Regions from separate parts of the Streptosporangium sp. NPDC050284 genome, predicted to be linked through region 2. Evidence: riboswitches for the same ligand, from Rfam matches in the RefSeq annotation. Region 2 holds a riboswitch; each other region holds the start of a gene.
The links. Region 2 has a riboswitch for cobalamin ahead of ACIBH4_RS03085 (ribonucleoside-diphosphate reductase subunit alpha). Riboswitches for the same ligand answer to the same signal wherever they lie in the genome.
Positions count from the first base shown of each region.

Region 1 (10,385 bases), on a different contig from region 2:
GCGGCGCAGCAGCAGTCCTGGCCCGTTCCTGCCCCGCGCGACCTGGTACGGGGCGGCGGCGCCGATGGTGGCCCGCAGATGAAGGGAACCGGTGTGGCCCTCGGGGACCCCGGCGCCCGTGGTACGGCCCAGGGGTGTCCTGGCGCGTGACCGGCGCCCGGGAGCTCCGGCGCCGACGCCTGGGACGGTGAACAGCCTGTTCCCGCTCCCGGGCTCGGCGTCGACGATCTGTTCGCGGGCCGGTGCTCCCCCGGCCGTCTCCGACGGCTCCCGGGGTTGTGCGGCCTGAGCCTCCCACGCCTCGGGGACGGGGGCGTCCAGGGCGTCCGCGGCCCCGTGCGGGGAGCCGTCCCCGCCGTCGTGCCCTCCAAAGCCGCCGGGATCGTCCGAGGTGGCGTCCCCGGCCTCGGAGCCGTGGTCGGATACGGGGTCCGAGCCTCCCTCCGTGCCCCCCTCACGGCCTCTGCCGGGATCGGTGCCGCCGGGGTCGTCCGGGCCCTGGGGACCGTCAGGATCGGGGCCGGGGTCGTCGGGGATCCTGTCCAGGAGATCCTGGAGCCTGGACTCGTCCAGGCCGGGCGCGTCGAAGGGGTCGCGGCGACGGCGGTGCGGGAGCGCGAGCCTGGCCGCCTCCCGGACGTCGTCGGCGGTGACGGAGGTGCGGCCCTGCCAGGCGGCGTGCGCGATCGCCGCGCCGGCGGTGACCAGGTCGGCCCGGAGCCCGTCCACCTCGAAGCCCGCGCAGACGGTGGCGATCCCGAGCAGCGCCGCCTCCGGCAGGACGACCTGGGCGACCCTGGCTCGAGCCTCGGCGATGCGCGCGGCCAGCGCCCGCTCCTCGTCCGACCAGGCGGCGGCGAACGCGGCGGGGTCGGCCTCGAAGGCCAGACGGCGCCGGACCACCTCCGCCCGCTGGGATGCCTCCCGCGAGGCCCTTACCTCAACGGTCAGCCCGAAGCGGTCGAGCAGTTGCGGGCGCAGCTCCCCCTCCTCGGGGTTCATCGTCCCGACCAGCAGGAACCGGGCGGCGTGCCGTACCGACACCCCCTCGCGCTCGACGTAGCAGGTGCCGAGGGCCGCGGCGTCGAGCAGCAGGTCCACCAGGTGGTCGTGGAGAAGGTTGACCTCGTCGACATACAGGACGCCCCGGTGGGCGCCCGCGAGGAGACCGGGTTCGAAGGATTTCACGCCCTCGGTGAGGGCACGCTCGATGTCGAGGGAGCCGACGAGGCGGTCCTCGGAGGCGCCGACGGGCAGCTCGACCAGGCGGGCGGGCCTGATGGACCGGGCCGCCGGTTCCGCCGGGACCTCGTGTGGCCCGTCGGGACAGGCGGGGTCGGGGGCGGCGGGGTCACAGGAGAACCGGCAACCGGTCACCACCTCGACAGGCGGCAGGAGAGCGGCCAGCGCCCGCACGATCGTGGACTTGGCGGTGCCCTTCTCCCCTCTGACCAGTACTCCCCCGACGCGGGGGGAGACCGCGTTGAGGATCAGCGCGAGTTTCAGGTCCTCCAGCCCCACGATCGCGGTGAAGGGATAGCGGGGGTTACGCACCTTGGGGATCTCCTTCGCGTCGCCGGGGTGTTCATCGCGTTCACGTCGTCGGGTGGTCGGGCCGTCAGGGGAGGTGGTTGAGCCGCCAGCGCCCGCCGCGCCCGGTGAGTGCCACGCGGGCCAATGGCGCGACGTCGACGCGCCAGAAGGACCGGGCGGGGGCACCGAGGGCGTGGACGACCGCGGCACGGATGACCGCCGGATGGGTGATCGCGACGGCCCTGCCGGGGGTACGGACGGCGAGCCAGCCGGAAACCCTGGCGAGGAGCGCGGTGATCGACTCCCCGCCGTGGGGCGCCGCGCCCGGATCGCCGAACCAGGACGCGAGCGCCTCGGGCTCCGCTGCCTCGACCTCGCCGAGCGTCATGCCACTCCAGCGGCCGTGGTCGCAGTCGGCGAGCAACGGGTCGTGCTCCACCCGCAGGCCGAGCGCCGCCGCCGTCTGGACGCAGCGCAGCTCGGCCGGGCAGGCCGCGGGACCGGGGTCTGCCCCGCCGAAGTACCGCGCCATCCTCTCGGCCCGGCGCAGGCCGCGTTCGTCGAGTGGTTCGTCGACGGGGAACGCGGCCCGCGCCGTCGCCGAGGTGGAGGCGTGGCAGACCAGGAGCAGGCGGGTGACCCCCGAGGGGGTCGTCACACCGGGCCGCGCCTGCGGGCGGCGAAGGCGAACAGCGCGCCGACACCGGCCCAGAAGACCGCCTGGGTCCCTATCGAGGCGATCCGGAAGTCCCACAGGAGATCGGCGGGGAAGCCCTGGGGCACCTCCGAGATCTCCGGCAGGAGGATCCAGGCCGCGACGACGGGGACCAGGAAGGCGGCGCCCGCCGACAGCCAGCGCACCCACGGTTCGCTCCGCGAGGCGTAGCGGTAGGCGGCGGTGCCGGCGGCGACGGCGAGGATCCCGATCACCACGGCGACCAGATAGAGCACGGTGCGCTGGTCGATGGTCTCCGGGTCACCGACTGCCGGTGGGTTGGCGGGATATTTCATGAAAGGGATGAGGACGACGGAGGTGAACGCGGCGGCGGCGAGCGTGACCGCGAGCACCGGTTCCGAGCGAGGTCCCGCCCGGCCGCGTACGGCCGCGTAGACGAGGGAGAACAGCCCTCCGACCGCCAGGCCGTACAGGCCGAGGGCGAGGAAGAGCCCGAAACGCTGCCCGTCCCTGCTGACGAGGGCCTCCTCCTCGTCGTGGGAGTGGGCGGCGGTCCCGGTGTCGTCGTGTGGTTCGGCCCCGGAGGCGGCCGCGGCCGCCTCCTCGAGCGCGATGGCCTGGTCGATGCGTGGTTCGCCGACGGTGTAGGCGAAGACGGCCGCGAGCAGCCCTGCGAGCAGTCCGGCGACGAGGCCCCGGACGATGAGTTTGGAGATCACCTGTGGCTCAGTGGCACGGTACGCCGAGCAGGTGACGCCCGTCGTGCATGAGTTCGTGCAGGTAGTTTCCCGCCTGGGAGATCGCCCCCTGGTCGAAGGTGACCAGATAGGCGAGAAGCAGCAGCACCGGTACGGCGAGCAGCCAGCGGGTGAGCGAGTGCCATGGGATGGGCTGGGTGTGCGGTGCCGAGATCTGGCTCACGGCCACCTCCTCCGGGATTGACGCGTCCCTTTTCGTAGGTCGGTGGCGGCCGAGTGTGACCTGGCTCCCGGCCCTCGCGGGCCGGATTACAGTGGCGCGACCGCACCGGAATTTCACCGGATTTCCCTCGCACCGCCACAAAGCACCCGGAACTTATCCCGATTTCCCGTCCCCCGTCAATCCAGGTGTCCGGTTTAACAGGATTCGGTGGGCACGAAGAGGGGGGGGGGGGGGGGGGGGGGGGGCCCCCCCCCCCCCCCCCCCCCCCCCCACCCCCCCCCCGCGCCGCCCCCCCCCCCCCCCCCCCCCCCACCCCCCCCCCCGCCCCCGCCCCGCCCCCCCCCCCCCCACACCGCCCGCGTCACTTCCCCTCTGGCCCCCCCCCCCCTCCCCGGGGGGGGGGGTTTTGGGGGGGGGGGGGGGTGGGGTGGGGGGGGGGGGGGGCCCGCCCGCCCCCCCCCCCCCCTCTCAGGACGTCACTGCTCGCCGGTGAGCGCCGTCACCAGCTCCGCGGCGGTACGGCAACGGTCGAACAGCTCGCCCACGTGGGCCTTGGTGCCGCGGAGCGGCTCAAGGGTGGGGACGCGCTGCAGCGACTCACGGCCGGGGATGTCGAAGATGACCGAGTCCCAGGAGGCCGCGGCCACCGACTCGCTGTACTGGCTCAGGCAGCGGCCTCGGAAGTAGGCCCGGGTGTCGTTGGGCGGCACCTCGATGGCCCTCTGGACCTCCTCCTCGGTGACCAGGCGCTGCATGCGGCCCCGGGCGACCAGCCGGTTGTAGAGCCCCCGGTCGGGACGGATGTCGGAGTACTGGAGATCGACGAGCTGCAGACGCGGGTGCGACCAGGGAAGGCCGTCACGGGTCCGGTATCCCTCCAGAAGCTCCAGCTTGGCCACCCAGTCGAGTTCGCCGGACAGCTGCATCGGATCCTCCGCCAGGCGGGTGAGGACCGACTCCCAGCGCTCCAGGATGTCCTTGGTGGGCTCGTCCAGGCCGTTGGCGCTGCGCTCCTCGGCATACTTGCGCGCGAGCTCCAGGTATTCCATCTGGAGCTGCACGGCCGTCAGTTTGCGACCGTCGCGCATGGAGATCTCGTACTTGAGCGTGGGGTCGTGTGAGACCGCGCGCAGGGCCTGGACGGGGTTGTCCACGGCGAGGTCGCGGGTGAAGTAGCCGTCCTCGATCATCGCCAGGACGAGCGCGGTGGACCCCAGCTTCAGGTAGGTCGAGATCTCCGACATGTTGGCGTCGCCGATGATGACGTGCAGGCGACGGTATTTCTCCGGGTCGGCGTGGGGCTCGTCCCGGGTGTTGATGATCGGCCGCTTGAGCGTCGTCTCCAGCCCCACCTCGACCTCGAAGAAGTCGGCCCGCTGGCTGATCTGGAAGCCCTCGCCCCGGGAGTCCTGGCCGATGCCGACCTTGCCCGCGCCGGTGACGACCTGCCGGGAGACGAAGAACGGCGTCAGGTGCCTGACGATGTCGGCGAACGAGGTGGCCCTGCGCATGAGGTAGTTCTCATGGCAGCCGTAGGAGGCGCCCTTGTTGTCGGTGTTGTTCTTGTAGAGCTGGATCGGGGCGTTGGCCGGCATCGCCGAGGCGCGGACCGCCGCGTCGTGCATCACCCGTTCACCCGCCTTGTCCCAGATCACCGCCGCCCGAGGATTGGTGCACTCGGGTGTGGAGTATTCGGGATGGGCATGGTCCACGTACAACCGGGCCCCATTGGTGAGAATCACGTTCGCCAGGCCGAGGTCCTCGTCGGTCAGCTGGCTCTGGTCCGCCACCTCCCGCGCGAGGTCGAACCCCCGTGCGTCCCGCAACGGGTTCTCCTCCTCGAAGTCCCATCGCGCGCGCCGTGCCCTGGCGGCCGAGGCCGCCAGATAGGCGTTCACGACCTGAGAGGAGGTCACCATCGCGTTGGCCCCCGGCTGTCCGGGCACGGAGATGCCGTATTCGGTCTCGATGCCCATCACCCGCCGTACCGTCATGCGCACCCTCTGTTCGTCAGGGACTGTTTCTCTCCGTGGTATCTATTCCCGACCCTAGACCCTTCACTATGCCCGGTGGTCGGACAGTTATGGCACCGAAGCCTTTTCGCCCGTTGCGAGGGGGATCGAGGAGAGCGCGGGGAGCTGTGACGGGGACGGGGATGCGGCCCCTCTCCGCCTCATGGATTTGACGAACTCCTGAAGCGGACGCTCGGCCACCCGGTACACCAGATAGGAGAACGCCGTCGCGGCCAGCACCGTGACCAGGGCGGTCAGCGGGGGCGGCAGCACGTCCCGCAGGGCGGGGACGATCAGGACCGCGGCCGGGGTGTGGAACAGGTAGAGCGGGTAGGTGAGCGCACCCAGGACGACCAGGCCGCGCCAGCGCAGCCATCCCAGCCATCCCAGCGCCACCATGGCCATGAGCACGTAGAAACCGACCACCGTGGCGACCACGGCCCACTCGGGCACGGGCATCGCGGCGTAGCCGACCTTCTCGACGCGCCCGGCCACCCGGTCGATCGCCGCGCTCACGGCCAGGCCGCCGCTGATCCCGGCCAGGCACCACAGGACGAGCCTGGGACCGAACCTCGTCATCAGGAAGAACGCCATGCCGCCGACGAAGTACGCCGCGTACTTGGGCATGACCACGAGCTCGACCCACGCCTCGTCGCTTCCGGCGAAGAACCCGGCCGCCAGCAGCCAGACGCCCATGAAGACCAGGCAGCGGTTGAGCGTCACCCCGACGATCACCAGGATCGAGATCAGTACGTAGAAGCGGAGTTCCACCCAGAGCGACCAGTAGACGCCGTTGGCGTCGTAGACGCCGAGGGCCCGCTGGAGCATCGTGAGGTTGATCCCGTACTCGCCGAGGCTGAGCTTGGGATCCAGGGCCGTGGCGGCGGTCAGCCCGTACACCGCGGCGGTGACGGCCACGCTGACCCAGTAGGCGGGGTAGAGCCGCACCAGCCGGGAGAGGGCGAACGCCCCCAGGCTCCGCCCCCAGATGCTCATCAGGATCACGAACCCGCTGATCATGAAGAACAGCTCGACGCCGAGGATGCCGAGCCCGGAGACGGTGGAGATCGCCGGGAACAGTTCGGCCGGGCGGTCGCCCCACACCGAGGCGAAGGCGATGAAGTAGTGGAAGGCGAGCACCGCGATGGCAGCGAAGAAGCGCAGGAGGTCGAGTTCGGCGAGGCGGCCACTTCCCCGAAGCGCCTCGCGAGACCCCGTGCCGTTCACCGGGCGGCCGGGCCGGAATGTTCACGCACGCCACTTGGACGGCGTCTCGATCATTCGGGTTCCCCGTGACGGCTGTCTATTTCCGGCCATTTCCGGGGCGGGTGTGAAAGGAGAGCCGAATACACGAGGACAAAAAGGTTTAAACAGGACAAAACCCACAGGCCGTCGAATGTGTTGCGGCAGGCATGACGACGCCGACGGCGCGGCCCCCGAGGGGAACCGCGCCGCCGGTCACACGTGGTTACAGGTATTGACCGGTGTTGGCCACCGTGTCGATGGAGCGTCCGGCCTCTGTGCCCTGCTTGCCCGTCACGAGGGTGCGGATGTAGACGATCCGCTCGCCCTTCTTGCCGGAGATGCGGGCCCAGTCGTCGGGGTTGGTGGTGTTGGGCAGGTCCTCGTTCTCGGAGAACTCGTCCACGCAGGCCGCCAGCAGATGCTGGATCCGCAGGCCCTTCTGGCCGGTCTCCAGGAACTGCTTGATCGCCATCTTCTTGCCCCGGTCGACGATGTTCTGGATCATCGCGCCGGAGTTGAAGTCCTTGAAGTACAGGACCTCCTTGTCGCCGTTGGCGTAGGTCACCTCAAGGAAGCGGTTCTCCTCGCTCTCGGTGTACATCCGCTCGACGACCCGCTGGATCATGCCGGAGATCGTCTCCTGGCGGTTGGAGCCGTGTTCGGAGAGATCCTCGGCGTGGAGCGGGAGCTCAGGGATGAGGTACTTGGAGAAGATGTCCTTGGCCGCCTCGGCGTCCGGCCGCTCGATCTTGATCTTGACGTCCAGGCGGCCCGGCCGCAGGATCGCCGGGTCGATCATGTCCTCACGGTTGGAGGCGCCGATCACGATGACGTTCTCCAGCCCCTCGACGCCGTCGATCTCCGACAGGAGCTGGGGAACGATGGTGTTCTCGACGTCGGAGGAGACGCCCGAGCCTCGGGTCCGGAAGATCGAGTCCATCTCGTCGAAGAACACGATCACCGGGGTCCCCTCGGAGGCCTTCTCGCGAGCCCGCTGGAAGACCAGGCGGATGTGCCGCTCGGTCTCGCCGACGTACTTGTTGAGAAGCTCGGGACCCTTGATGTTGAGGAAGAAGCTCTTGCCGGACTGGCCGGTCTTCTCCGCGACCTGCTTGGCCAGGGAGTTGGCGACGGCCTTCGCGATGAGGGTCTTACCGCAGCCGGGCGGCCCGTAGAGCAGGACACCCTTGGGCGGGCGGAGCTTGTGCTCGCGGAAGAGGTCGGCGTGCAGGTACGGGAGCTCGATGGCGTCCCGGATCTGCTCGATCTGCCGCATGAGCCCGCCGATCTCCTCGTAGGAGATGTCGGGCACCTCCTCCAGGACGAGCTCCTCGACCTCGGACTTGGGGATGCGCTCGTAGACGTAGCCCGAGCGCGGTTCGAGCAGCAGGGAGTCACCCGCCCGGATCGGCTGGTCCAGCAGCGACTCGGCGAGCTTCACCACCCGCTCCTCGTCGGCGTGTGAGATCACCAGCGCGCGCCGGCCGTCCTCAAGGAGCTCCTTGAGCATCACGATCTCACCGAGGTCCTCGAAGCCGAGGGCCTCTACGACGTTGAGCGCCTCGTTGAGCATGACCTCCTGGCCACGCTTCAGCGACTCGACCTCCACCGCGGGGCTCACGTTCACCCTGAGTTTGCGGCCACCGGTGAAGACCTCCACCGTGCCGTCTTCTCTGGCTTCGAGGAACACACCGAACCCGGACGGCGGTTGTGCCAGCCGGTCTACCTCCTCCTTCAAGGCGACGATCTGGTCTCTGGCCTCCTTGAGGGTGGCCACCAGACGCTCGTTCTGGCCGGTTACGGCCGCGAGGTTCGCCTGCACGTCATGGAGACGCTCTTCGAGAATCCTGGCCTGCCGGGGAGACTCCGTCAGCTTCCGACGCAACGCGGTGATCTCCTCCTGCAGGAAGGAGACCTGTGTTGTGAGGTCGGCGACCTCCCGTTCGCGCTGCGCGGCACGAGCTTCAGCGTCGTCGCGAGCTGCCACGGCGTCACCTCCTTCCCAGTCGAGACCGACTACTCAAAACCCTACCCATCTAAGGGCTGTCCCTTACCTGGCTGAGCGGTGTTCATATGACTACATTAAGTGCGTGATGATTAATCCCTTTTGGGGGTTTTAGTCCTAGAAGTATAAGAACACGAAGGTCTGCTCCCATGTCACGCTCCGACGGACCGTCGTGGCCGAATCGTCATCATGTGGCGGAAGACGTGGAAGTCGCGGACTCCTCGCCATGTGCCCCCTTCGCCGGACGTCTACGTCGAGGTGGTGGCGTCACCCCGTCGGCCATGCGACGGGCCGTGACCAGAAACCCGGTGTGGCCGACCATCCTGTGGTCGGGCCGCACGGCCAGTCCCTCGACATGCCAGTCACGAACCAGGGTCTCCCACGCATGGGGCTCGGTGAAACTCCCGTGCTCCCGCAGAGTTTCGACCGTACGCGAGAGCTGGGTCGTGGTCGCGACATAACAGCAGATCACGCCACCGGGCGTGAGTGCCCGGGCCGCGGCGTCCACACATTCCCACGGGGCGAGCATGTCCAGGATGATCCGGTCGACGTCGCTCTCGTCCAGAGCCTCGACGAAGTCGCCGACCACCAGGCGCCACTGCTTCATCGGGCCGCCGTAGAACTTCTCCACGTTCTTGGTGGCGATCTCGGCGAAGTCCTGGCGCCGCTCGTACGAGGTGAGGGTGCCCTCGGAACCGATGGCGCGCAGCAGGAAGCAGGTGAGCGCGCCGGAACCGACACCCGCCTCCACCACCCGGGCCCCGGGGAAGATGTCGGCCATGGCCACGATCTGGGCCGAGTCCTTGGGATAGATCACCGCCGCGCCTCGCGGCATGGACAGTGTGTAGTCCTGCAGGAGATGTCTGAACGCCAGATACTGGGTGCCGCCGGACGAACGCACCACCGAGCCCTCGGGCCGGCCGATCAGCTCACTGTGCGGGATCCCGCCCTTGTGCGTGTGGAACACGCCGTCTTCCTTCAGCGTCACCGTGTGACGCTTGTTCTTGGGGTCGGTGAGCTGAACCTGATCCCCGGCCTGAAACGGCCCATGCCTGCGAAAACCCATGACCGCAAGGTTATCGGCGCGCGACGGTGTCCTCGGACGGTCCGGAACACGGCCACGCGGGCAGGACGGGCGCGAACCTCGGAGCGCCGGGAGGGCGAAGCGAGAGAGATCAGAGAAGGGACGAGGAGGGAGGGGACAGGGCGGAGAGGGCGGAGGTCATCCGCAAATTGATTCGCCCTCATAAGAGGGCACCTGGTAGCTGTTATGGCGTGTTTTCCCATGATGTGATTCCGGCCGGCCCTGTCGTCCTGAGACCGCTCGCCCCGGCCGACGCCGAGGCGATCACCCGGGCCTGCGCCGACCCGGAGATCGTCCGCTTCCTCCCTCTCGTCCCCGTGCCGTACACCCGGGACGACGCCCTTGAGTACATGGAACGGTGCCGCCAGGAGTGGCAGACAGGAGGTGCCCCGTTCGCGATCGCGGACGCGGCGACGGGTGAGTGGCTGGGCAACATCGGCCTCATGGCCCGTCCTCGCGGGGGCATCGAGATCGGCTACCTGGTCGCTCCGTGGGCGCGGGGCCGCGGGGTGGCCACGGCCGCCACCGCCGCGCTGACCGCGTGGGGGTTCCGCCACGGGGTCGAGCGCGTCGAGTTGCTCGCCAACGTGGAGAATCTGGCCAGCCAGCGGGTCGCCCTCGCCGCGGGGTTCCACCACGAGGGCGTGCGGCGCGGGGCCGAGGAGCAGCGTGACGGCACCCGGCACGATTTGGTGAGCTTCGCACGTCTGCGCGGCGACTCCGGCGAGCGCGTGCCGCCCCTGCTGCCGGAGTTTCCCGGCGGCTCGCTCACCGACGGGGTCGTACGGCTCAGGCGGCTCACCGTCTCCGACACCGCCGACTACCTGGCGCTGCGGAACCTGCCCGACGTCGTGAGGTACAGCGTCCCTTCCGAACCCTCCACATTCGAGAAGGTCGAGGAGCGCTGCC
Region 1 covers NZ_JBITIZ010000004.1:302,533-312,917, forward strand. Annotated here, with positions in the region: gene ACIBH4_RS12350 (VWA domain-containing protein) at 1-1,554, opposite strand, end outside; gene ACIBH4_RS12355 (histidine phosphatase family protein) at 1,619-2,191, opposite strand; gene ACIBH4_RS12360 (CbtA family protein) at 2,188-2,928, opposite strand; gene ACIBH4_RS12365 (CbtB domain-containing protein) at 2,936-3,130, opposite strand; cobalamin riboswitch at 3,165-3,295, opposite strand; gene dop (depupylase/deamidase Dop) at 3,607-5,124, opposite strand; gene ACIBH4_RS12375 (acyltransferase) at 5,212-6,369, opposite strand; gene arc (proteasome ATPase) at 6,611-8,374, opposite strand; gene ACIBH4_RS12385 (tRNA (adenine-N1)-methyltransferase) at 8,580-9,458, opposite strand; gene ACIBH4_RS12390 (GNAT family N-acetyltransferase) at 9,668-10,385, shown strand, end outside.
Region 1: linked by a shared signal. The riboswitch ahead of ACIBH4_RS12365 (CbtB domain-containing protein) and the one ahead of ACIBH4_RS03085 (ribonucleoside-diphosphate reductase subunit alpha) in region 2 are both predicted to bind cobalamin.

Region 2 (10,385 bases):
GATGCCTGGACGTCAGCGGCGCCTCGCAGACCAACGGTGCGGCGGTGAACATCTGGGACTGCAACGGCCAGACCAACCAGCGGTGGACCTCGACCAGTGCGGGTGAGCTGCGGGTGTACGGCAACAAGTGCCTGGACGTGAACGGGGCCGGGACCGCGAACGGCACGGTGTTGATCATCTGGGACTGCAACGGTCAGAACAACCAGAAGTGGCGCTTTAACTCGGACGGCACGATCACCGCGATCGGTAGCGGAAAGTGCCTGGACGTGTCCAACTCCGGTACCGCCAACGGCACCAGAGCGCACATCTGGACCTGCCAGGGCAGCACCAGCCAGAGATGGAACCGCGTCTGAGGCGGTCCGCCTCCTACGCGACCCCGACCACTTCACGAGCACCTCATCGATGTGGCGCCCGGCGCGGCCCGGCTCATCGCCGAAAAGGCCTCGCCGGGCGCCACGATGGAAGGACACCCATGCTTCGACATCTGACATCCGCCGCGGGCGGCGACCGGAGGACACCTGTGCTGCGACGCCTCTCGGCCGCCGCGGTGGCGCTCACCGCCGCCGCCGCCACGATGATGGTCCCCGCCGTCCCCGCCCAGGCCGCCGCCTTCAAGGTGCTGGTCTTCTCCAAGACGGCCGGGTTCCGGCACGACGCGATCCCCGTCGGTATCCAGGCCATCCGCGACCTGGGGGCTTCCAACGACTTCACCGTGGACGCGACCGAGGACTCCAACGCCTTCAGCGGGTCCAACCTCGCCCAGTACAAGGCGGTGGTGTTCCTCAACACCACCGGTGACGTGCTGAACGACACCCAGCAGAACGCCTTCCAGTCGTACGTGGACGGCGGCGGCGGATACGTGGGAGTCCATTCGGCCGCCGACACCGAGTACAACTGGCCGTACTACGGGCAGCTGGTGGGTGCCTGGTTCAACAGCCATCCGGCGATCCAGCAGGCGACGGTGCGGAACGAGGACCGGGCGCACGCCGCGACCGCCCATCTGGGGACGACATGGTCCCGGTCCGACGAGTGGTACAGCTATCGGAGCAACCCCCGTCCGAACGTGCGGGTCCTGCAGAACCTGGACGAGAGCAGCTACAGCGGCGGTGGCATGGGTGACCACCCGATCACCTGGTGCCGTCCCCAGGCCTCCGGCCGCTCGTTCTACACCGGACTGGGGCACACCCAGGCGTCGTACTCGGACTCGAACTTCCGCACGCTGCTGCTGGGCGGAATCCGGTACGCGGCCAAGGCGGTCAACGCCGACTGCCGCCCGGAGACCGGCTACACGGCGTTGTACAACGGGTCGACGACGGGCTGGTCGCAGGCCGGTCCGGGATCGTTCGCGAACAGCAACGCCACGCTGAGCTCCCAGGGTGGCATGGGCATGCTCTGGTACAGCGCCAAGGAGTTCGGCTCCTACTCGCTCAAGCTCGACTGGAGACTGACCGGCGACTCCAACTCGGGGGTGATCGTCGGGTTCCCGGCCACCAGTGACCCGAACGCGGCGCTCAACACCGGACACGAGGTGCAGATCGACGCGACCGACAGCGCTGACAAGACGACGGGGGCGATCTACGGCTTCAAGGCGGCGGACATCGCCGCACGTGACGCTGCGCTGAACCCGCCGGGCCAGTGGAACACCTACGAGTTGCTGGTGGAGGGTGAGCGGCTGCAGGTCTTCCTGAACGGCACGAAGATCAACGACTTCACCAACACCGACCCGGTCCGCTCGCTCCAGCAGGGCTACATCGGCATCCAGAACCACGGGTCCGGCGACGTGGCGGCGTTCCGCAACATCCGCATCAAGGAACTGACCACCCCGACCCCGACCCCGACGCCAACTCCGACCCCGACCCCGACCCCGACGCCCACCGCGAGCACGAGCGCGTTGCGCGGGGTGGCGTCGAACCGGTGCCTGGACGTCAGCGGCGCCTCGCAGAGCAACGGTGCGGCGGTGAACATCTGGGACTGCAACGGCCAGGCCAACCAGCGGTGGACCTCGACCAGTTCGGGCGAGCTGCGGGTGTACGGCAACAAGTGCCTGGACGTGAACGGGGCCGGGACCGCGAACGGCACGGTGTTGATCATCTGGGACTGCAACGGTCAGAACAACCAGAAGTGGCGTTTCAACTCGGACGGCACGATCACCGCGATCGGCAGCGGCAAGTGCCTGGACGTGTCCAACTCCGGCACGGCCAACGGCACCAGGGCGCACATCTGGACCTGCCAGGGCAGCACCAGCCAGAGATGGAACCGGGTATGACCGTGATGTGACGTGACTCCGGAGCCGGTCCGCCCTCGGCGGGCCGGCTCCAGGGGCGTCCTTGGACGGGGCCGACTGATCCGGCGAGACGGGGCGCGGCTGTCAGCTGTAGAAAGCAGAAGGCCGCCAACGTCCCTGAGCTGGGATTTTGGCGGCCATTTGACTTGATCAACCCATGGATTCCATGGGAGATGGTGGACGATACAGGGATTGAACCTGTGACCTCTTCCGTGTCAGGGAAGCGCTCTCCCGCTGAGCTAATCGTCCTCGGGTGAATCAGAGCGGAAGACGGGATTCGAACCCGCGACCCTCACCTTGGCAAGGTGATGCTCTACCACTGAGCCACTTCCGCGTATTCGCTTCGGGTTTCCCCTCGGCGCTCGCACTACTTTACCGGATCCCGGAGGGTCCGATGGTCGTGCGTTGAGGTGGAGACGGGATTTGAACCCGTGTAGACGGCTTTGCAGGCCGTTGCCTCGCCTCTCGGCCACTCCACCGGTCAGGCCCCTGGAGGCCCGCCGGAGCGGAAGACGGGATTCGAACCCGCGACCCTCACCTTGGCAAGGTGATGCTCTACCACTGAGCCACTTCCGCGTGATCCCCGGGAAACGGCTCCGGGGCACGTGAAAACTCTAGCGCCTCCGCAGGGCGAATGTGCGCAACGAGCCGGATCATCGGAGAGCCTCATCCGGTGACCGATCGGACGTCGGAGGCCCGGACGAACATGATCCGGTGCCCGAACTGGATCTGCCGGTAGCGGGCGTCGCCCGTGACGACGCGGTGTTCCGACGGGTCGAAGGAGGCCGCCCTGAGGTACGAGCCCCGTGTCGCCGGGCCGGAGCTGTAGGCCTGCCCGGCGGGTATCGAGTACTGCAGCGGGGTCAGGGTCTGTGCGGGGACGCTCTTCGGGTAGGCGGGTTTCTGCGGATAGGCCCTGCCGTACACCTTGACCGGGGAACGGCCCGGCCTGGGCGTCACCAGAGGGCCGGACGCGCGCACCGAGGTGGGGGCCGCGGCCGGGTCGTGGAACCACGCCTTCTGGCCGAGGTACCAGATCGCGGTCCAGTCGCCCCTGCGCTCGGCGAGCGCGTACCGCTGGCCGGTGGAGGCGCGGGCGGCGTGATCGTAGACGCTGTACGTGGAGTCGCCGGTGGGGTGCTTGCCGATGTCCTTGACCAGCGGCGCGGTGGCGGAAGGGCGCGTGCGCAGCCAGACCGAGGCGGCGCCCAGGTCACGGCACCCCCCGCCGCAGCCGGTGAATCCCGGTCTGTTGGTGCCGTAGTCGGGCCTGATCAGCACCGAGCGCGCGGCGTCGCCACCCGAGGCGCGCAGCGGCCTGCCGAGCAACTCGAAGTAGTGGGCCCAGTCCCAGTAGGGGCCGGGGTCCTCGTGCATGCCTCCTACGGTCTCCGGGGTGGTGCCCGGCACGTTGTCGTGCCCCAGGATGTGGGCCCGGTCGAGGGGAATGTCGTACTTGGCCGCGAGGTGGCGGACCAGCCTGGCCGAGGCGAGGTACATCGCCTCGGTGTACCAGGCGCCGCCCTTGGCCAGATAGCCCTCGTGCTCCAGGCCGATGGAACGGGAGTTGACGTACCAGTTTCCCGCGTGCCAGCCGATGTCCCTGGCCCGCAGGTGCTGGGCGATGTGGCCGTCGGCGGAGCGGATGGTGAAGTGCCAGCTCAGATAGGTGGGGTCTTTGACCAGGCGGGTCATCGCGTCGTAACTCGTCTCCCCGTCGTGGATCACGATGTAGTCGATCTCCCGAGGGCCGTCGGAGCGGTCGTGATTTCCGTACCCGCCGCCGGGGAGCCGTTCGTAGGCGGCGGGGAGCCACTCGCAGGAGACGTTCTTCGGGCAGTCGGGTCCGGGAGCGGGCACCATGGCGATCTTCTTGACGGGGCTGGGCGCCGGGGTGGGGACCGGAGTGGGGGTGGGGGTGGGGGTGGGTGACGCGGAGGGTGGCTCGGAGGGCGAGGCGCGCCGTTCCAGGGGGAGCGGCGCTCGCGGCTCGGACGGTCTCGAGGGCTCAGCCGGGGCGGGCCGCGCGAAGGCCGCGAGGGACGCGGGAGACGACGCGGGAGACACGGAAGGCGGCGTGGAGGGCGCGGAAGGCGCAAAAGGTGTAGAAGGCGCAGGAGGCGCGGGGGGCGTGGGCAGGTCGGGTGTGGCGGGGAGGGCCACCCGCTCGCCGTCGTCGGTCACCCGTGCGGCACCGGCCCTGATCGTCGCGTAGACCTCGTCGGCGAAGGAGAGCGAGGCATCCTCTCCCGCCGCGCCTCTCTCCCGGGTGCCGGGGTAGCGGGCGACGGCCTCGTACCAGCCGGCCGGGTCGTCGCGAGGGCCCCCGCCGGCACGGCGCCGGTAGTCGGCGAGCAGCGCGGCGCCGCCCATGATGTTGGCGGAGGCGTCCTCGCGCAGCCGGTCGGGGGGCAGGCCGGTCAGCTCGGAGGCCCGCCGCAGGGTGTCTCGCGGCCGCTCCTTCACGACGGACGGAACGGCGATCACGCGAGGCCGGGTCTCGTCGCCGCGCGGGTCCTCCCCGGCGCCGTGGGGCCGTCCGGGTGCGGCTCGGCCGTCGACCAGGTGCATCGGGCCGTACCCCGCGGAGACGCTGGGCCGCCCGCCGTGGCCCTCCCAGCGGGATTCCAGGTAGGAGACCGCGAGCAGCACGCTCTGTGGCACCCCGTACGTCCGTGCGGCCTTGGTGAAGGCGGCCTGCCTGCCGGACCGCGCCCTCGTTCCCGCCGTCGCCGTCGCCGTGCCGGACGGTGTGGAGGTCCCGGAGAGGGGCGAGGGCGTCCAGGGCGCCGGCCGACCCCCGGGACGTGCCGCCTGCGCGGGGGCGACCGAGGCGAGGACGGCGAGAGCGGTGACGACGGTGATCCCTGGCAGGCGGCGCATGGCGGTTCCTCCCCCTCTGGCAACTACCTAGAGTTATCAGAGATTACCGACTGTCGCGCATTGTGGTGAGGTTGTGATGTTGAGGAGATTCTCTGCCCGAAATCGGGCAGGAAACTTGGTGTGGTCCCTCCGGGATGCGTATGGTCCTGATCTGTGTCCACGGCACGGAATCCGCATGAGGATCTGATCACCCACCTGACCCGGACGAGCGCGCTCGGTCCCGGCGAGGCGGCGCGGGTCGTCGCGGACGTGCTGGCCTACTTCTCCGAGTCCGCCGACGAGTTCGTCCGGCGGCGCCACGCGGAGCTCAGGGCCAGGGGGCTGGTCAACGACGAGATCTTCCCCAGGGTCGCCGCCGAGCTGGCGGTACGCCGTGTCGCGGCACCCGAACTCTCCCTGCGACAGCTTCGCCGGATCGTCTACGGGTAGCAGGCGACGGCACCTCGATCGTTTAGTGATGTTCATGAATAAGGAGCGGTTACATGTGCGGAATCGTGGCCTATGTAGGGCCCAAGGACGCGGCGCCCATTCTGCTGGAGGGCCTGCAGCGTCTTGAGTACCGGGGCTACGACTCGGCCGGTGTGGTGATCTCCAACAAGGGCCTCAAGATGCGCAAGGTCAAGGGCCGGGTGGCCGACCTGGCTGCGGTCGTGCCCGCGCGGTTCAAGGGCGGCCTGGGTATCGGTCACACCCGCTGGGCCACCCACGGCGCGCCCAGCGACGTCAACGCCCATCCGCACCTGTCCACCGACGAGCGCATCGCCGTCGTGCACAACGGCATCATCGAGAACGCCGACGAACTGCGCGCCAAGCTGGAGGCCGACGGTGCGATCTTCCTGTCGGAGACCGACACCGAGGTGCTGTCGCACCTGATCGCCCGTACGGTCAAGGAGGCCGACTCGCTGGAGGAGGCCGTGCGGACCGCGCTCAAGCGGGTCGTCGGCACGTACGGGATCGCGGTGATCGACTCCGAGCGTCCCGGCGAGGTGGTCGTGGCGCGCAACGGCAGTCCCATCGTGCTGGGCATCGGCGAGAAGGAGATGTTCGCCGCGTCCGACGTGGCCGCGCTGGTCCGCTACACGCGCCAGGTGGTGCACCTGGAGGACGGCGAGATCGCCGTGCTGCGGGCCGACGGGTTCAACACCTTCGCCAGCGACGCGCGGGAGACGGCCAAGGAGACGCTGACCGTCGACTGGGAGGCCGGGCACTACGACACCGGCGGCTACGAGCACTACCTGCTCAAGGAGATCTCCGAGCAGCCCGACACGGTGGCCAGGACGCTGCGCGGGCGGCTGGACGACCGCTTCCACATCGCCCATCTGGGCGGTCTCAACATGGACGCGCGGGAGAGCCGCTCGTTCCGCCGAGTGAAGGTCATCGGCTGCGGTTCCGCGTACTACTCGGGCCAGATCGGCGCGCAGCTCATCGAGGAACTGGCGCGCATCCCCGCCGACGCGGAGCCGGCGAGCGAGTTCCGCTACCGCAGTCCGGTGGTGGAGGCCGACACCCTCTATGTGGCGATCAGCCAGTCGGGCGAGACCTACGACACCCTCGCCGCCGTGCAGGAGCTCAAGCGCAAGGGCGGCCGGGTGCTCGGCATCGTCAACACGGTGGGCAGCGCGATCGCCCGCGAGTGCGACGGCGGCCTCTATCTGCACGCGGGCCCCGAGGTCTCGGTGGCGAGCACCAAGGCGTTCACCTCGACCGCCGTGGCCTTCGCGCTGCTCGCGCTGCACCTGGGCCGGGTGCGTGACCTGTCTCCCGCCGACGGCCGCAGGATCTGCGACGGCCTGCGCAGGCTGCCTGACCAGATCAAGGAGATCCTGGCGCTGGAGCCGCAGCTCAAGGAGCTGGCAGGCAAGTACGCCGAGTCGCCGAGCATGATGTTCGTGGGCCGGGTGAGGGGCTATCCGGTGGCCCGCGAGGGCGCGCAGAAGCTCAAGGAGATCTCGTACGTGCACGCCGAGGCCTATCCGGCGAGCGAGCTCAAGCACGGGCCGCTGGCGCTGATCGGCCCGGACATGCCGACGGTGGCGATCGTCCCCGACGACGAGCTGCTGGACAAGAATCTCACCACGCTGGGTGAGATCCGCGCCCGGGGCGGCCGGGTGCTCATGGTGGGCCACCGCGGCGCCGACCCCAAGCTCGCCGACGACTGTGTCGTGGTGCCCAAGAACGAGACCGAGCTGGACCCGATCCTGCTCTCGATCCCGCTGCAGCTCTTCGCCTACCACGCGGCCGTGGCCCTGGGGCGCGACGTCGACAAGCCCAGGAACCTGGCCAAGAGCGTCACGGTGGAGTGAGCCCCGCGCCCTTCCCCTCCCCCCGTCTCATCACGGATAGTGATGAGGTACTAACCTCTGGTATAGGGGGTTCTTGGGGGAAGGGGCGCTTATGCGCCGTAGGGGGTTTTTCGCGCTGGCGGCGGGGGTGCTGGTCGCCGCGGGGTGCGGCGCGAACGGCGCCGGCTCGGTGGTGAAGCGCCTGTTCGTCCTCGAACCGACCGCCGACGGCCATGGCTGGGACAGGATCGCGGGCAGGCTGGCGACCGTCGTGGTCCAGGCGGGACTGGCGCGTACCGCGATGGCCGTCGAGCGGGGCGGCGCCCTGGGCTCCGCCCCTCGCGACGCGTTCGGCGCCTTCCACGGCCCCTTCGCGCGAGAGGGCAGGCTGCTCGTCACCGCGATGCCGATGGTGGCCGCCGCGGAGATCGCCAACACCGTCGCCGTGGTGAACGCCGCCACCCCCATCGCCCGCCTGGTCGGCGACTGGTCGGTCCTGGTCGTCCCCTCCGACTCCCGCCTGCTGACCTTCGAGGACTTCGCCGCGCGGCTGCGTCGGAACCCGGCGGGGCTCGCGGTCGGCGGTCGTCCGGAGGGAGGCTCCGAGCACGTGCTCTACGGCATGATCGGCAAGTGCCTCGGGGTGGACGCCCGGCTGCTGGAGTATGCCGGATACCTCACCCCCGAGGACGCGGTGGAGGGGCTCCAGGTGGGCCAGGTGGCGGCCCTGCTGGGATCGGCGCGTGCCCTGCGGTCCGAGATCGCCGCGGGCCGTCTGCGGCCCCTGGCGGTCTCCTCCGGTGACCGGATCGACGGGATCGACGCGCCGACGCTCAGGGAGGTCGACGTCCGGCTGGAGTACAGCGACTGGTGCGGCCTGCTGGGGCCCAAGGACATGAGCCCGGAGGACAGGGACGCCGCGATCGCCCTGTGCGACAGGCTCGACGCCGCGCCAGGCTGGCGCTCCCTGTGCGCGGCCCACGGCTGGAGCCGGGTCTATCTCAGCGGCGACGACTTTCGCCAGTGGCTCTCCACCGAGACGGCCCGCGCCCGCGGTGTGCTTCACGAGCTCGGTCTGCTGAAGTCCTCCGACACAACTTGTTGGGGTAGTTGCGTCAGGCGCCCCTAGATGTAGGATCCTGCTCGTTGCTGGTTCGCCCCGAGGGGGGCGAGGCAAGAGGGAACCCGGTGAGATTCCGGGACTGCCCCGCAGCGGTGAACGGGAACGAAAGCCGTCATTGAGCACTGGGCGATCCACGCCTGGGAAGCGACGGCCGGTAGGCATGCGCATTGCGCCCGTGAGTCCGAAGACCTGCCGGTGACGTGAATGTCCAGGGCCTCGTGGGAGGGCTCGCGGAACGAGGCGATCCGGCGTGCCCGGGATCGCTCGCGGACGCGTGCCCATCCGGCGGAGCCGTGGGGGCGAGTCCGATCGAGCGAGGGGCACCACGTGACACAGGCATTGGCGGAGACCGCGACGGGGAGCACGGCGGCGACCGCGACGGGCGACAGCGGCGTCGAAGGTGCGGTGGTGGCCGCGTTGGGCCATGGCGGCGCGGGAAACACCGGAAGCGCCGGGAGCGCCGGGAACACCGGGAACACCGGGAACACCGAGAGCGCTGCGGTGGCCGCGCCGGGCGACGACGGCGCCCTGAGCGCCGGGAGCGCCGCGGACGGCCGCAGGCTGGCCATCGACGAGGCCGCCGCCCGGGTGATCACCGATCCGGAGAACTCCAGGGTCGCCGCCGCGATGCTGGCCGAGCTGATCGCCGACGAGGCCGCCGAGCACGGCGTCCGTACCTTCTCCGAGTCCGTCGCCGCGACCCACGAGGCGGGGCTGATCGCCGACGGACTCGCGAGGTTCGTGTCCACCCACGCCGCGGTCCTGGACGCGCTGGTCGATCCGGAGGCGGACGCCAGGTTCGAGTACTTCGGGCTGCGCACCGTCTACGACCGCTACCTGCTGCGCCACCCGCGGACGCGCAAGGTCCTGGAGCGCCCGCAGCACTTCTTCCTGCGGGTGGCCTGCGGCCTGGCCGAGACCGTCGAGGAGGCCGCCGAGTTGTACGCGCTCATGGCCACCCTGTCCTACCTGCCCAGCTCGCCCACGCTGTTCAACTCGGGCTCGCGCAGGCCCCAGCTCTCCTCGTGCTTCCTGCTCGACTCGCCCCGCGACGAGCTGGAGTCCATCTACGAGCGCTACGGGCAGGTCGCGCGGCTGTCGAAGTACGCGGGGGGCATCGGGATCGCCTGGACCAGGGTCCGCTCGCGGGGCTCGCTGATCCGGGGCACCAACGGCCACTCCAACGGCATCGTGCCCTGGCTGCGCACGCTCGACTCCAGTGTCGCCGCGGTGAACCAGGGAGGCCGCCGCAAGGGCGCGGCCTGCGTCTACCTGGAGCCCTGGCACGCCGATGTCGAGGAGTTCCTGGAACTGCGCGACAACACCGGCGAGGAGGCCCGCCGCACGCACAACCTGAACCTGGCCAACTGGATCCCCGACGAGTTCATGCGCCGGGTCGAGGCCGACGGCCCCTGGTCGCTGTTCGACCCCAAGGAGGTCCCGCACCTCACCGACCTGTACGGCGCCGCGTTCGACGACGCCTACCGGGCCGCCGAGGCCGAGGGCCGCTTCACCCGGCGGATTCCCGCCCGCACCCTGTACGGGCGGATGATGCGCACGCTCGCCCAGACCGGCAACGGCTGGATGACCTTCAAGGACGCGGCGAACCGGACATCAAACCAGACGGCGATGCCCCAGAACGTCATTCACCTGTCGAACCTCTGCACCGAGATCCTCGAGGTCACCGGCGACGCCGAGACCGCCGTCTGCAACCTCGGCTCGATCAACCTCGCCGCCCACCTGTCAGGGGACCTCGAGGACGGGATCGACTGGGCGCGGCTGCGCGCGACGGTCCGTACCGCGGTGCGGTTCC
Region 2 covers NZ_JBITIZ010000001.1:710,961-721,345, forward strand. Annotated here, with positions in the region: gene ACIBH4_RS03035 (lectin) at 1-353, shown strand, start outside; gene ACIBH4_RS03040 (lectin) at 521-2,266, shown strand; tRNA gene ACIBH4_RS03045 (tRNA-Val) at 2,459-2,533, opposite strand; tRNA gene ACIBH4_RS03050 (tRNA-Gly) at 2,547-2,618, opposite strand; tRNA gene ACIBH4_RS03055 (tRNA-Cys) at 2,693-2,763, opposite strand; tRNA gene ACIBH4_RS03060 (tRNA-Gly) at 2,789-2,860, opposite strand; gene ACIBH4_RS03065 (peptidoglycan recognition family protein) at 2,951-5,167, opposite strand; gene ACIBH4_RS03070 (hypothetical protein) at 5,321-5,596, shown strand; gene glmS (glutamine--fructose-6-phosphate transaminase (isomerizing)) at 5,650-7,470, shown strand; gene ACIBH4_RS03080 (tripartite tricarboxylate transporter substrate-binding protein) at 7,562-8,578, shown strand; cobalamin riboswitch at 8,583-8,784, shown strand; gene ACIBH4_RS03085 (ribonucleoside-diphosphate reductase subunit alpha) at 8,900-10,385, shown strand, end outside.

Region 3 (10,385 bases), on a different contig from region 2:
GACGCGCGCAGCAGGCGGACGTCCTGGAAGACGAAGGAGATCAGCCGGTGGAGTTCCCGGCCGTCGATCTCGCGGAGGTCGACTCCGCCCAGGAGGACCGAACCGTGGGTGGGTCGAAGAAGCGGGGCAACAGCCGGACCAGCGTTGACTTTCCGCTTCCCGAGGGGCCCACGATCGCGGTGACCGTTCCGGGTTCGAGTACCAGGTCGATCCCGCGCAGCACCTCGTGGTCGTCGGTGTAGGCGAATCGGACGTCGCGCAGTTCCACCCGGTGTCCTCGCGGCGTGACCGGGTGCACGGCGCCGATGTCCTGTCCCACCGTCTTCGTCAGCTCTCCGGTCCTGCGCCGGGAGAGCCAGCCGATCGGTACGCGTCCCAGTCGTGCGGCCAGTCGCCGGCGAAACGACAACTGCACCTGGTCGTCGAGAACGTGTCCGATCGCGGCCGACGCGGCGGTGAACAGCAGCCGGACGAGCAGGCCGGCCGCGCCCGCGATCACGATGGTCCGGATATGGGCGTGGTCGATCGGTCCGGGCGAGAGCAGGGTGCGGCCCAGTTCGACGACTGCGAGCAGCGGTGCCAGGCCCGCGACGGAGCCGATCATCCGCAGGAGGACGACGGCGGCGAAACTCCATCGGTAAGGCCGCAGCAGCTCTGCCAGGCCAGGTCCGGCATCGGCCTCCGGTGGTGGGGTGGACCGTTTCTTCGCCGTGGCGACGGCGGTGGCGTTCATCGCCCTCCCGTCTTCGTCGATCGTGTCGTGACCGGCGCCCGGTGGGTGGGGGCCGGTGGTCGACGGTGGTGGTCGACGGTGGCCGGCAGGCGAGTCCGGTCGGCCACCGTCGGTCGCGAAGGTCTCACTCGGCCAGGGCACGGCGCAGGGCCGCGGCGAGCTCGGCCAGTTGCCGCTGCGAGATCTCGGCGGACAGGATCGCCTGCGATCCGTGGAAGGTGCCGGGCCACTGGTGCAACTCGACCGAGACGCCCGCCTCCAGCAGGCGCAGCGCGTAGCCGATCTCCTCGTCGCGGTTCGGGCAGAACTCCGCGGTGGCGATGTAGGCGGGGGGCAGACCGGACAGATCGGTGGCGCGCGCCGGGGCGGCGTACGGCGAGGCGGGTGTGGAGCCCAGGTAGTGCCGCCACGCCGCGGTGACCTTGTCGCGGGTCATCCAGGGCGTGTCGGTGAAGTGCCGCGCCGACCACGTCTGCTGCCGGTCGTCGAGGCCGGGCTGGTTGAGCAGCTGGAAACGGATTCGCGGCCCTTGCTGGTCTCGCGCCCGCAGCGCCACCGCGGCCGCGAGCCCCGCGCCGGCGCTGTGACCTCCGACCGCGATCCGCTCCGGGTCGATGCCGAGTTCGGCCGCGTGCTCGGATGCCCAGGTCAGCACGGCGTAGGTGTCGTCCAGGGCGGCGGGAAAGCGGTGTTCGGGGGCGAGGCGGTAGTCCACCGAGATCACCACCGCGCCGGCGCCGTCCGCGAGCCGGACGGCCCACGCGTGTTCGGTGTCGAGGTCGCCCATGACGAATCCGCCGCCGTGCATCCAGACGATGGCGCCTTGGGCCCGGGAGGGGCGATAGATCCGCACCGCCACATCCGGGTCGGCGGGTGGACCTTCCGGCACTCGCGCGGGCCTCGGCGGGCCTGGCCGAGTGCGTGACCGGGATCCGGCTGCACGGTGCGGGGCGGGTGTTTCGCATGTCGCCCGACGGCAGTCAGGTGCCCGCCCCGGCGCCGCCGGTGTCCACCATGATGCCGATCACACTCGACGGGGAGGAGATCGGCACGGTGTGGCTGGAACGCCCCGGCCCGCCCGGACCTCTCGACGAGCTGCTGCTGGACCGCCTCGCGATCGCCGCCGCGGCGGTCGTGGAGAGGTACGGCCCGGCCCGCACCACCATGGCCGATCCCGCGCTCGTCGAGCTGGTGATCAGCTCCGACAGCGATGAGGCCGCCAGGGCACGAGCCCTGCGACTCCTGGGTTTCGCCGCCGACCTGCCGATCCGCGTCATCGCGGTGCGGTCGCGGCGTCCGCTCGACCAGGTCGGTGGCCTGGTCTGCCCGGCCCGTCCGGTGAAGGCGGCGCCGGTCGCCGACGTGGGCGTCATCCTGGCCACCACCGTGGATCCGGCCGGGTTTCCGGCGGGCGTACGCGCGGGCATCGGTGCCGCGGAAAGCCCTGACCGTTCCTGGAGGGAGGCCCGCACCGCCCTTCGCTTCACCACCGCGCGCCGGCCGGTCGTCCACCACGACGACCTGGGCGCTCTGGCGCTGCTCGCGCGGATACCCCCGGACGCCGCGCGAGACAACGCCGACGTGAGCGCGATCGCCAGACTGGCCGGCAATCCGGAAGATCTGGACACCCTGGACGCCTACTGCGCCACCGGGTCCCTACGCCGGGCCGCCGACCTTCTCCACCTGCACCACAGCAGCGTCTCCCGCCGGCTCGAACAGATCGGAAAGACCCTGGGCGTCGAACTCACCGAGCCCGCCGGGCTGATGCGGGCCGGACTCGCCCTCACCACGTGGCGGCTCCTCGACGACTGAGGAGGAGCCGCCACGTCCGGGTCAGGCGGGATAGCGGCGGGGGGTGAACACCACCCGGTCGCCGTCACCTCGCTCGACCACCCGCGTGGTGGACGAGCCCACCAGCAGCAGGCAGCGCATGTCGATCGTGCCGGGGTCCAGGTCGCCGAGGGTGGTGACGGTCATCTGCTCTTCGGCCCCGCCGACATCGCGGCCGACGACCACGGGCGTCTCCGGCGCCCGGTGCTCGAGCAGCAGGTCCCGCGCGGCGGCCACCTGCCAGGTACGGCTCTTCGACGCCGGGTTGTAGAGGGCCAGGACGAGATCGGCCTTCGCCGCGGCGCTGATCCGCTCGGCGACCACCTCCCAGGGTTTGAGCAGGTCCGACAGCGACAGCACGCAGTAGTCGTGGCCGAGGGGCGCACCGGCCCTGCTCGCCACCGCGTGCGCCGCGGTCAGGCCGGGCAGCACCCGTACCGGCACGTCCGCGAACCTCGGCTCGCACGCCACCTCCAGCACCGCGCTGGCCATCGCGAACACCCCGGGGTCGCCCGAGGAGACCACGGCCACCCTCGACCCGGCCGCGGCCAGCTCCAGCGCGTGCGCGGCCCTCTCGGCCTCCACCCGGTTGTCGGTGGGGTGGCGGCGCTGGCGCGGGTTGGGCGGGACGCGGTCCAGGTAGGGGCCGTACCCGACGAGTTCGTCGACCTCGGCGAGCGCCTCCTGCGCCTGCGGGGTCAGCCACGGACGCCCGGCGGGGCCGAGTCCCACCACGACCACCTCGCCGCGCGTCCTCGCCTCGCCCGGTGTCCCGGTTACGGCGGCGGGCGCGGGGCTCGACGCGTTGACGGGGCTCGGGATCAGCGCCAGCGAGAAGTACGGGACGCTGCCGGGGTCGACCTCGGCCAAAGGCGCCAGGCGCTGCTGTCCGGTGGTGGCGCGCTCGACGTACCAGGCCTCGTCGAGACGCCCGGCCTCGGCCAGCGCGTCGCGGACCTTGGTGAAGGTACGGCCGAGCTTCAGCACCGCGGCCGAGTCGGTGGCCGCCAGGCGCTCGGCGAGCACCTCGGCGGGAAGCGTCCCCGGCAGCACGGTCAGGACCTCGTCCCGCTCGACCAGTGGGCGTCCCAGCACCGCCGAGGCACCGCTCACCGACGTCACGCCCGGCACGACCTCGGTGACGTAGCGGTGCGACAGACGCTTGTGCATGTGCATGTACGAGCCGTAGAAGAGCGGGTCGCCCTCGCACAGCACCACCACGTCGCGTCCGGCGTCCAGATGGGCGGCCAGCCGCACCGCGCAGGCGGCGTAGAAGTCGTCGATCGCCCCCTGGTAGCCGCCGGGGTGGTCGGTGGTCTCGGTGGTGAGCGGGTAGATGAGCGCCTCCTCGACCTGCCCCTGCCGCAGGTAGGGGGCGGCCACCGAGCGGGCGATGCTGCGGCCGTGGCGGGCACTGTGGAAGGCGATCACGTCCGCCTGGCCGATCAGGCGGGCGGCCTTGACGGTCACCAGCTCGGAGTCACCGGGGCCGAGCCCCACGCCCCACAGCCGTCCGGTCACGCGTGCGTTCACGTCGTCGCTCATTCGTCCTCGCTCGCCATCGCGTTGACCGCGGCGGCGGTCATCGCGCTTCCGCCTCGGCGTCCGTTCACGACGAGGTATTCCAGCCTCGCCGGGTGCTCGGCGAGGGCCTGCTTGGACTCGGCGGCGCCGATGAAGCCGACCGGGACGCCGAGCACGGCGGCCGGGCGGCCCGCGCCCTCCTCGACCATCTCCAGCAGCCGGAACAGCGCGGTCGGCGCGTTGCCGATCGCGACCACCGAGCCCTGGAGCCTGTCGCGCCACAGCTCCAGCGCCGCGGCGCTGCGGGTGGTGCCCAGCTGGGCGGCGAGCTCCGGCACCCGGGGGTCGCCGAGGGTGCAGATCACCTCGTTGCCTGCGGGGAGGCGTCGCCTGGTCACCCCCGAGGCGACCATCATGGCGTCGCAGAGCACCGGGGCGCCCGCCTGGAGCGCCTCGCGCGCCGAGGCCACGACACCGGGCGACCAGCGCAGATCGCCCACCAGGTCGACCATCCCGCAGGCGTGGATCATACGGACCGCGACCCGGGCGACGTCTGCGGGCAGGCCGTCCAGGTCGGCTTCCGCGCGGATGGTGGCGAAGGAGCGGCGGTAGATCTCCGCGCCGTCGCGGACGTAGTCGATCACAGTTCCCCTCTGGCGGCCGCCACCGCGGCCGCGGTCTCCTCGATGCCGGAGCAGGTCAGGGCGGTGCCGTCCAGTTCCAGGCGGTAACCGTCACCGGTGGCGATCATGTCCGCCACCCGTCCCCTCGGGCGGCCACAGCGCCTGGCGCAGCCCGCCCAGTGCACGGGGAGCGTATCGGTGCCCGGCCCCATCGTGGACGGCGGGGCCACGAACGGTTCGCTCCCGGACGGTTCGCCCCTGGACGGCTCACTCCTGGACGGTGAGGCCACGCCGAGTTCGTCCCCGGACGGTGAGGTCGTGGACGGTTCGCCCTTGGACGGCGGCTCACCCCCGGGTGGCGAGGCCGCGGAGGGCTCGCTTCCGGAGAGCTCTCCTCCGGAGAGCTCGCTTCCGGACGGCGAGGTGAAGCCGATGGCGGTGGCGGCGTCGGCCTGGACGTCGGCGAGGGACTTGGCGCAGCCGGGGCGGCCGGTGCAGGCCGTCACACCGATCCAGGGGGAGGCGGGGTCGACGACCAGTCCGGCGGCCTCCAGACGGGCGGCCGTGCCCGTGACCTCGGCGCGGTCCAGGCCGGGCAGGACCACACCGCGCCATGGCGTGAGCCGGATCTCCCCGCCCGAGGCGGCGTCGGCGAGCATCGATGCCAGCGCGGAGGTCAGCCGCCCCAACGGGATCGCCACCCCGAGCGCCGCCCGCGTGCCCTCGTTTCCCGGACCGCCCGTGTCCCTGTCTCCGTGGCCTGCGGCGTCTCCGGGACCCGTCTCTCCTGTGGCGCCGGTTCGGTTCCCCGGCCCGTCCGCGCTCTCGACGACGCCGACCGGCCCGGAGGTCACGACGCGCGGTCTCACCGGTTCGAATGGGGGTGTGTCGGGGAGTCCGAGAGTGGTTCGTATCCGGGCGGTGATCAGGGAGGGGCCGTCGGGAAGTTCGGCGATCCGCCAGGCGGTGACGTCCCGGGTGGCCAGCTCGTCGAGGAACGCCTCGGCGGCGGCGAGCAGGACAGTCACGGCTTCGTCGAGCGGTACGCGCAGGCCGGTGTCGGTTCCGGCGAGGAGCAGCGCCGCCTCGTCCGGCGCCGTGGGCAGGATCGTGGCGTCCGCGCCCAGGCCGGCCACGTCCCCCCGGCCGTCGTCGAGGGCGAACATGAACCGTCCCGGCAGGGCGGCGAGGGCCGGGCGAGCACACAGCCGTCGATCCAACTCGCCGATCAGAGGGGTGACGTCGGCGATCCCACGGCCGTCCGGATGGTTCGTCCCTTTCATGCCGTTCGGTCCGTTCGGCCTGCTCGGCTCGTCGATTCCGCCTGATCCAGCCGGTCCAGGTGGTCCGTCGAGTTCGCTCGGTTCGGCCGGTCCAGCCGGTCTGTCGAGTCGGGCCGGTCCGGCCGGTCCGTCCACTCCGGTCAGGGGGGAGGCGAGGATGTTGCGGATCCGCTCGTGTGTCGCCGAGGGCAGCAGACCCGCTCTCGCCATCCTTGCGGCGAACCCGTTTCCCGTACCGCTTCCTGGATCCTCCGGCCCGAGACCGCGTACCTGGACGTTCGCCCGGGAGGTGAGCTCGATGACGCCGGTGCCGTACGCCGTGGCGGCGTCGGCGAGTTCGCGCAGCTGGGAGGGGGTGAGACGACCTCCGGGTACGCGGACGCGGGCCAGGCCGCCGTCCGCGGCGGCGTGGACCTGGAGCGCTCCGGGGCACGCGTCGAGTCGCGATCGTCCGGAAAAGTCGGCAATGGACACTCAGAGGATGTTAATGCCAGTTTCTTGCAATGCCCCGGACTGCCGTAGTGTCATCGATGGCGACGGCAAGGGAGGAAGCCGGTGTGAATCCGGCGCGGTCCCGCCACTGTAACCGGGGAGCGAACCCCACCCGGGCCACTGTCCGACGAAGGACGGGAAGGCCGGGGTGAGCACCGATCCGGGAGCCAGGAGACTCCAGCCGTCGTGGCCGACGACGACCCGGGGCGAGGACCCCGAGGGAGGAAGCTCCGTGCGCTCTTCGCCGTTCCCCCGTTACACCGCGACATCGCCGTTCCCCCGCTACGACGCGGCATCGTGGTCTTCCCGTCACGACGCGGCATCGGGGTCGCCACATCATGGTGTGACACCGCCGTTCCTGCGTCACACCGCGACGTCGCGGCTCTCCCGCCGCATCGCGGCTCCCGCGGGCCGTACCGCCACTCCTCTCCCGGAGTGTGGCGCGTGATCCTGCTGCTCTCGACCTCCGACACCGACCTGCTGAGCGCCCGCGCGAGCGGCGCGGACTACCGGCTCGGCAACCCCGCCAGACTCGCCGCCGCCGACCTCCCGCCGCTGCTGGAGGGCGCCGACCTGGTCGTGGTCCGCCTGCTCGGCGGGCGCCGCGCCTGGGAGGAAGGGCTGGACGCCCTGCTCGCCGGACCTCGGCCCGTCGTCGTCCTCGGCGGCGAGCAGGCGCCGGACGCCGAGTTGATGGAGCTGTCCACCGTGCCCGGCGGGGTCTGCGCCGAGACGCACGCCTACCTCGCCCACGGCGGCCCGGCCAACCTGACCGAGCTGCATCACTTCCTGTCCGACACGCTGCTGCTCACCGGCCACGGGTTCGCCGCGCCCGAGCCCACCCCCACCTGGGGAACGCCGACGCGCGAGACGCGCGGCCAGGACGGACCCGTCGTCGGGGTGCTCTACTACCGGGCCCACCACGTGGCGGGGAACACCGCCTTCGTCGAGGCGCTCTGCTCGGCGATCGAGGACGCGGGCGCGCGGGCACTGCCGGTGTACTGCGCCTCGCTGCGCACCGCCGAACCCGGCCTGCTGGAGGTCCTGCGCACGGTGGACGCCCTGGTGGTGACCGTGCTCGCTGCGGGCGGCACCCGCCCGGCGACCGCGTCGGCGGGCGGGGACGACGAGGCCTGGGACGTCGGCGCGCTCGCCGAGCTGGACGTACCGATCCTGCAGGGATTGTGCCTGACGAGCAGCCGGGCCTCCTGGGAGGAGAACGACGACGGCCTGTCCCCGCTGGACGCCGCCACCCAGGTCGCGATCCCCGAGTTCGACGGGCGGATCATCACGGTGCCGTTCTCCTTCAAGGAGATCGACGAGGACGGGCTCACCGTCTACGTGGCCGATCCCGAGCGGGCCTCGCGGGTGGCGGGCATCGCGGTGCGCCACGCCGCGCTGCGGCACATCCCGCCCGCCGAGCGGCGGCTGGTGCTGATGCTGTCGGCCTATCCCACCAAGCACGCGCGCATCGGCAACGCCGTCGGCCTGGACACCCCGGCCAGCCTGGTACGGCTGCTGGCCGCGCTCCGCGAGCGCGGTTACGACATCGGCGCCGAGGACGAGCTGCCCGGGGTGAGCGGGCAGGACGGCGACGCGCTCATTCACGCGCTGATCGCCGCGGGTGGGCAGGACCAGGACTGGCTCACCGAGGAGCAGCTCGCGGGAAACCCGGTGCGCATCGCGGCGAGCCGGTACGCCGAGTGGTACGCCACCCTCCCCGCGGACCTGCGCGTCCGGATGGAGGAGCACTGGGGCCCGGCGCCCGGCGAGCTGTTCGTGGACCGCTCGCACGATCCCGAGGGCGAGATCGTGCTGGCCGCGCTGCGTTCCGGCAACGTGGTGGTCATGGTGCAGCCGCCGCGCGGCTTCGGCGAGAATCCCATCGCGATCTATCACGATCCCGACCTGCCGCCCAGCCACCACTACCTGGCCGCCTACCGCTGGCTGGCCGACGGCTTCGGCGCGCACGCCGTGGTCCACGTGGGCAAGCACGGCAACCTGGAGTGGCTGCCCGGCAAGTCGGCGGGCCTGTCGGCCTCCTGCGGCCCGGACGCCGCGCTCGGCGACCTGCCGCTCGTCTACCCGTTCCTGGTGAACGACCCGGGCGAGGGCACCCAGGCCAAGCGCCGCGCCCACGCCACCCTGGTCGACCACCTCGTCCCGCCGATGGCCCGCGCCGACAGCTACGGGGACATGGCCAGGCTGGAGCAGCTCCTCGACGAGCACGCCTCCATCGCGGCGATGGACCCGGCCAAGCTGCCCGCGATCCGCGCCCAGATCTGGACGCTCATCCAGGCCGCGAGGCTCGACCACGACCTCGGGGTCACAGGCCGTCCCCACGACGCCGAGTTCGACGACTTCCTGCTGCACATCGACGGCTGGCTGTGCGAGGTCAAGGACGTTCAGATCCGCGACGGCCTGCATGTGCTGGGAGCCGCTCCCGAAGGGGAACCGCGCGTCGACCTGGTCCTGGCCATGCTCCGCGCCCGGCAGATGTGGGCGGGCGGCGAGGCGCTCGTCGGGTTGCGCGAGGCCCTGGGCCTGGCCGAGGACGGCAGCGCGGGACGGATCGGCGTCGACGACGCCGAGACCCTGGCCCGCGCCCTGGTCGAGGCGATGGAACACCGCGGCTGGGACCCGGCCGCGGCAGGGGAGGTGACCGCCGAGGTCCTGGGCCGGGCCGACGACACCGGCCACAACGACTCCAGCGCCTCGACGGGCTCGGCCGGAGTGACCGGTCGGGACGGCGGATCCGGGGCGTCCGTCGCGGCTGACGCACGCGGCGCGGACCTGGGGGAGGTGGAGCGGATCCTGCGGTTCGCCGCCGTCGAGGTCGTGCCCCGGCTGGCGCGCACCACCGACGAGATCGACGCGATCCTGCACGCCCTCGACGGCGGCTACGTGCCCGCCGGGCCGAGCGGTTCGCCGCTGCGCGGGCTGATCAACGTGCTCCCCACCGGCCGCAACTTCTACTCGGTCGACCCCAAGGCCGTGCCGAGCAGACTGGCGTGGGAGACCGGCCAGGCGATGGCCGACTCCCTGCTGGAGCGCTACCGCGCCGACACCGGTGACTGGCCGCGTTCGGTCGGGTTGTCGGTCTGGGGGACCAGCGCGATGCGCACCGCGGGCGACGACGTCGCCGAGGTGCTGGCGCTGCTGGGCGTGCGGCCGCTCTGGGACGAGGCCTCGCGCCGCGTCACCGGCCTGGAGCCGATCCCGGCCACCGAACTGGGCCGTCCGCGCGTGGACGTCACCATCCGGATCAGCGGCTTCTTCCGCGACGCCTTCCCGCACGTCGTGGCGATGCTGGACGACGCCGTACGGCTGGCGGCCGGGCTGGCCGAACCCGAGGAGATCAACTACGTGCGGGCGCACGTGCTCGCCGACCAGGCCGAGCACGGAGACGAGCGCAGAGCCACCATGCGCATCTTCGGCTCCCGGCCCGGGGCCTACGGCGCCGGGCTGCTGCCGCTGATCGACAGCCGCAACTGGCGCGACGACGCCGATCTGGCCGAGGTGTACGCGGTCTGGGGCGGCTTCGCCTACGGCAGGGGCGTCGACGGCGTTCCCGCCAGGCAGGACATGGAGACGGCCTACCGCAGGATCGCCGTGGCGGCCAAGAACGTCGACACCCGCGAGCACGACATCGCCGACTCCGACGACTACTTCCAGTATCACGGCGGCATGATCGCCACAGTCCGGGCGCTCACCGGCAAGGCCCCGGCGGCCTACATCGGTGACAGCACCAGGCCCGACGCGGTCCGCACCAGGACGCTCTCCGAGGAGACGTCCAGGATCTTCCGCGCCAGGGTGGTGAACCCCCGCTGGCTGGCCGCGATGCGCAGGCACGGCTACAAGGGGGCCTTCGAGCTGGCCGCCACCGTCGACTACCTGTTC
Region 3 covers NZ_JBITIZ010000009.1:376,725-387,109, forward strand. Annotated here, with positions in the region: partial or broken gene ACIBH4_RS22925 (ABC transporter ATP-binding protein) at 1-733, opposite strand, end outside; gene ACIBH4_RS22930 (alpha/beta hydrolase) at 858-1,622, opposite strand; gene ACIBH4_RS22935 (helix-turn-helix domain-containing protein) at 1,607-2,545, shown strand; gene ACIBH4_RS22940 (precorrin-2 C(20)-methyltransferase) at 2,567-4,084, opposite strand; gene ACIBH4_RS22945 (precorrin-8X methylmutase) at 4,105-4,731, opposite strand; gene ACIBH4_RS22950 (precorrin-3B synthase) at 4,728-6,467, opposite strand; cobalamin riboswitch at 6,489-6,684, shown strand; gene cobN (cobaltochelatase subunit CobN) at 6,930-10,385, shown strand, end outside.
Region 3: linked by a shared signal. The riboswitch ahead of cobN (cobaltochelatase subunit CobN) and the one ahead of ACIBH4_RS03085 (ribonucleoside-diphosphate reductase subunit alpha) in region 2 are both predicted to bind cobalamin.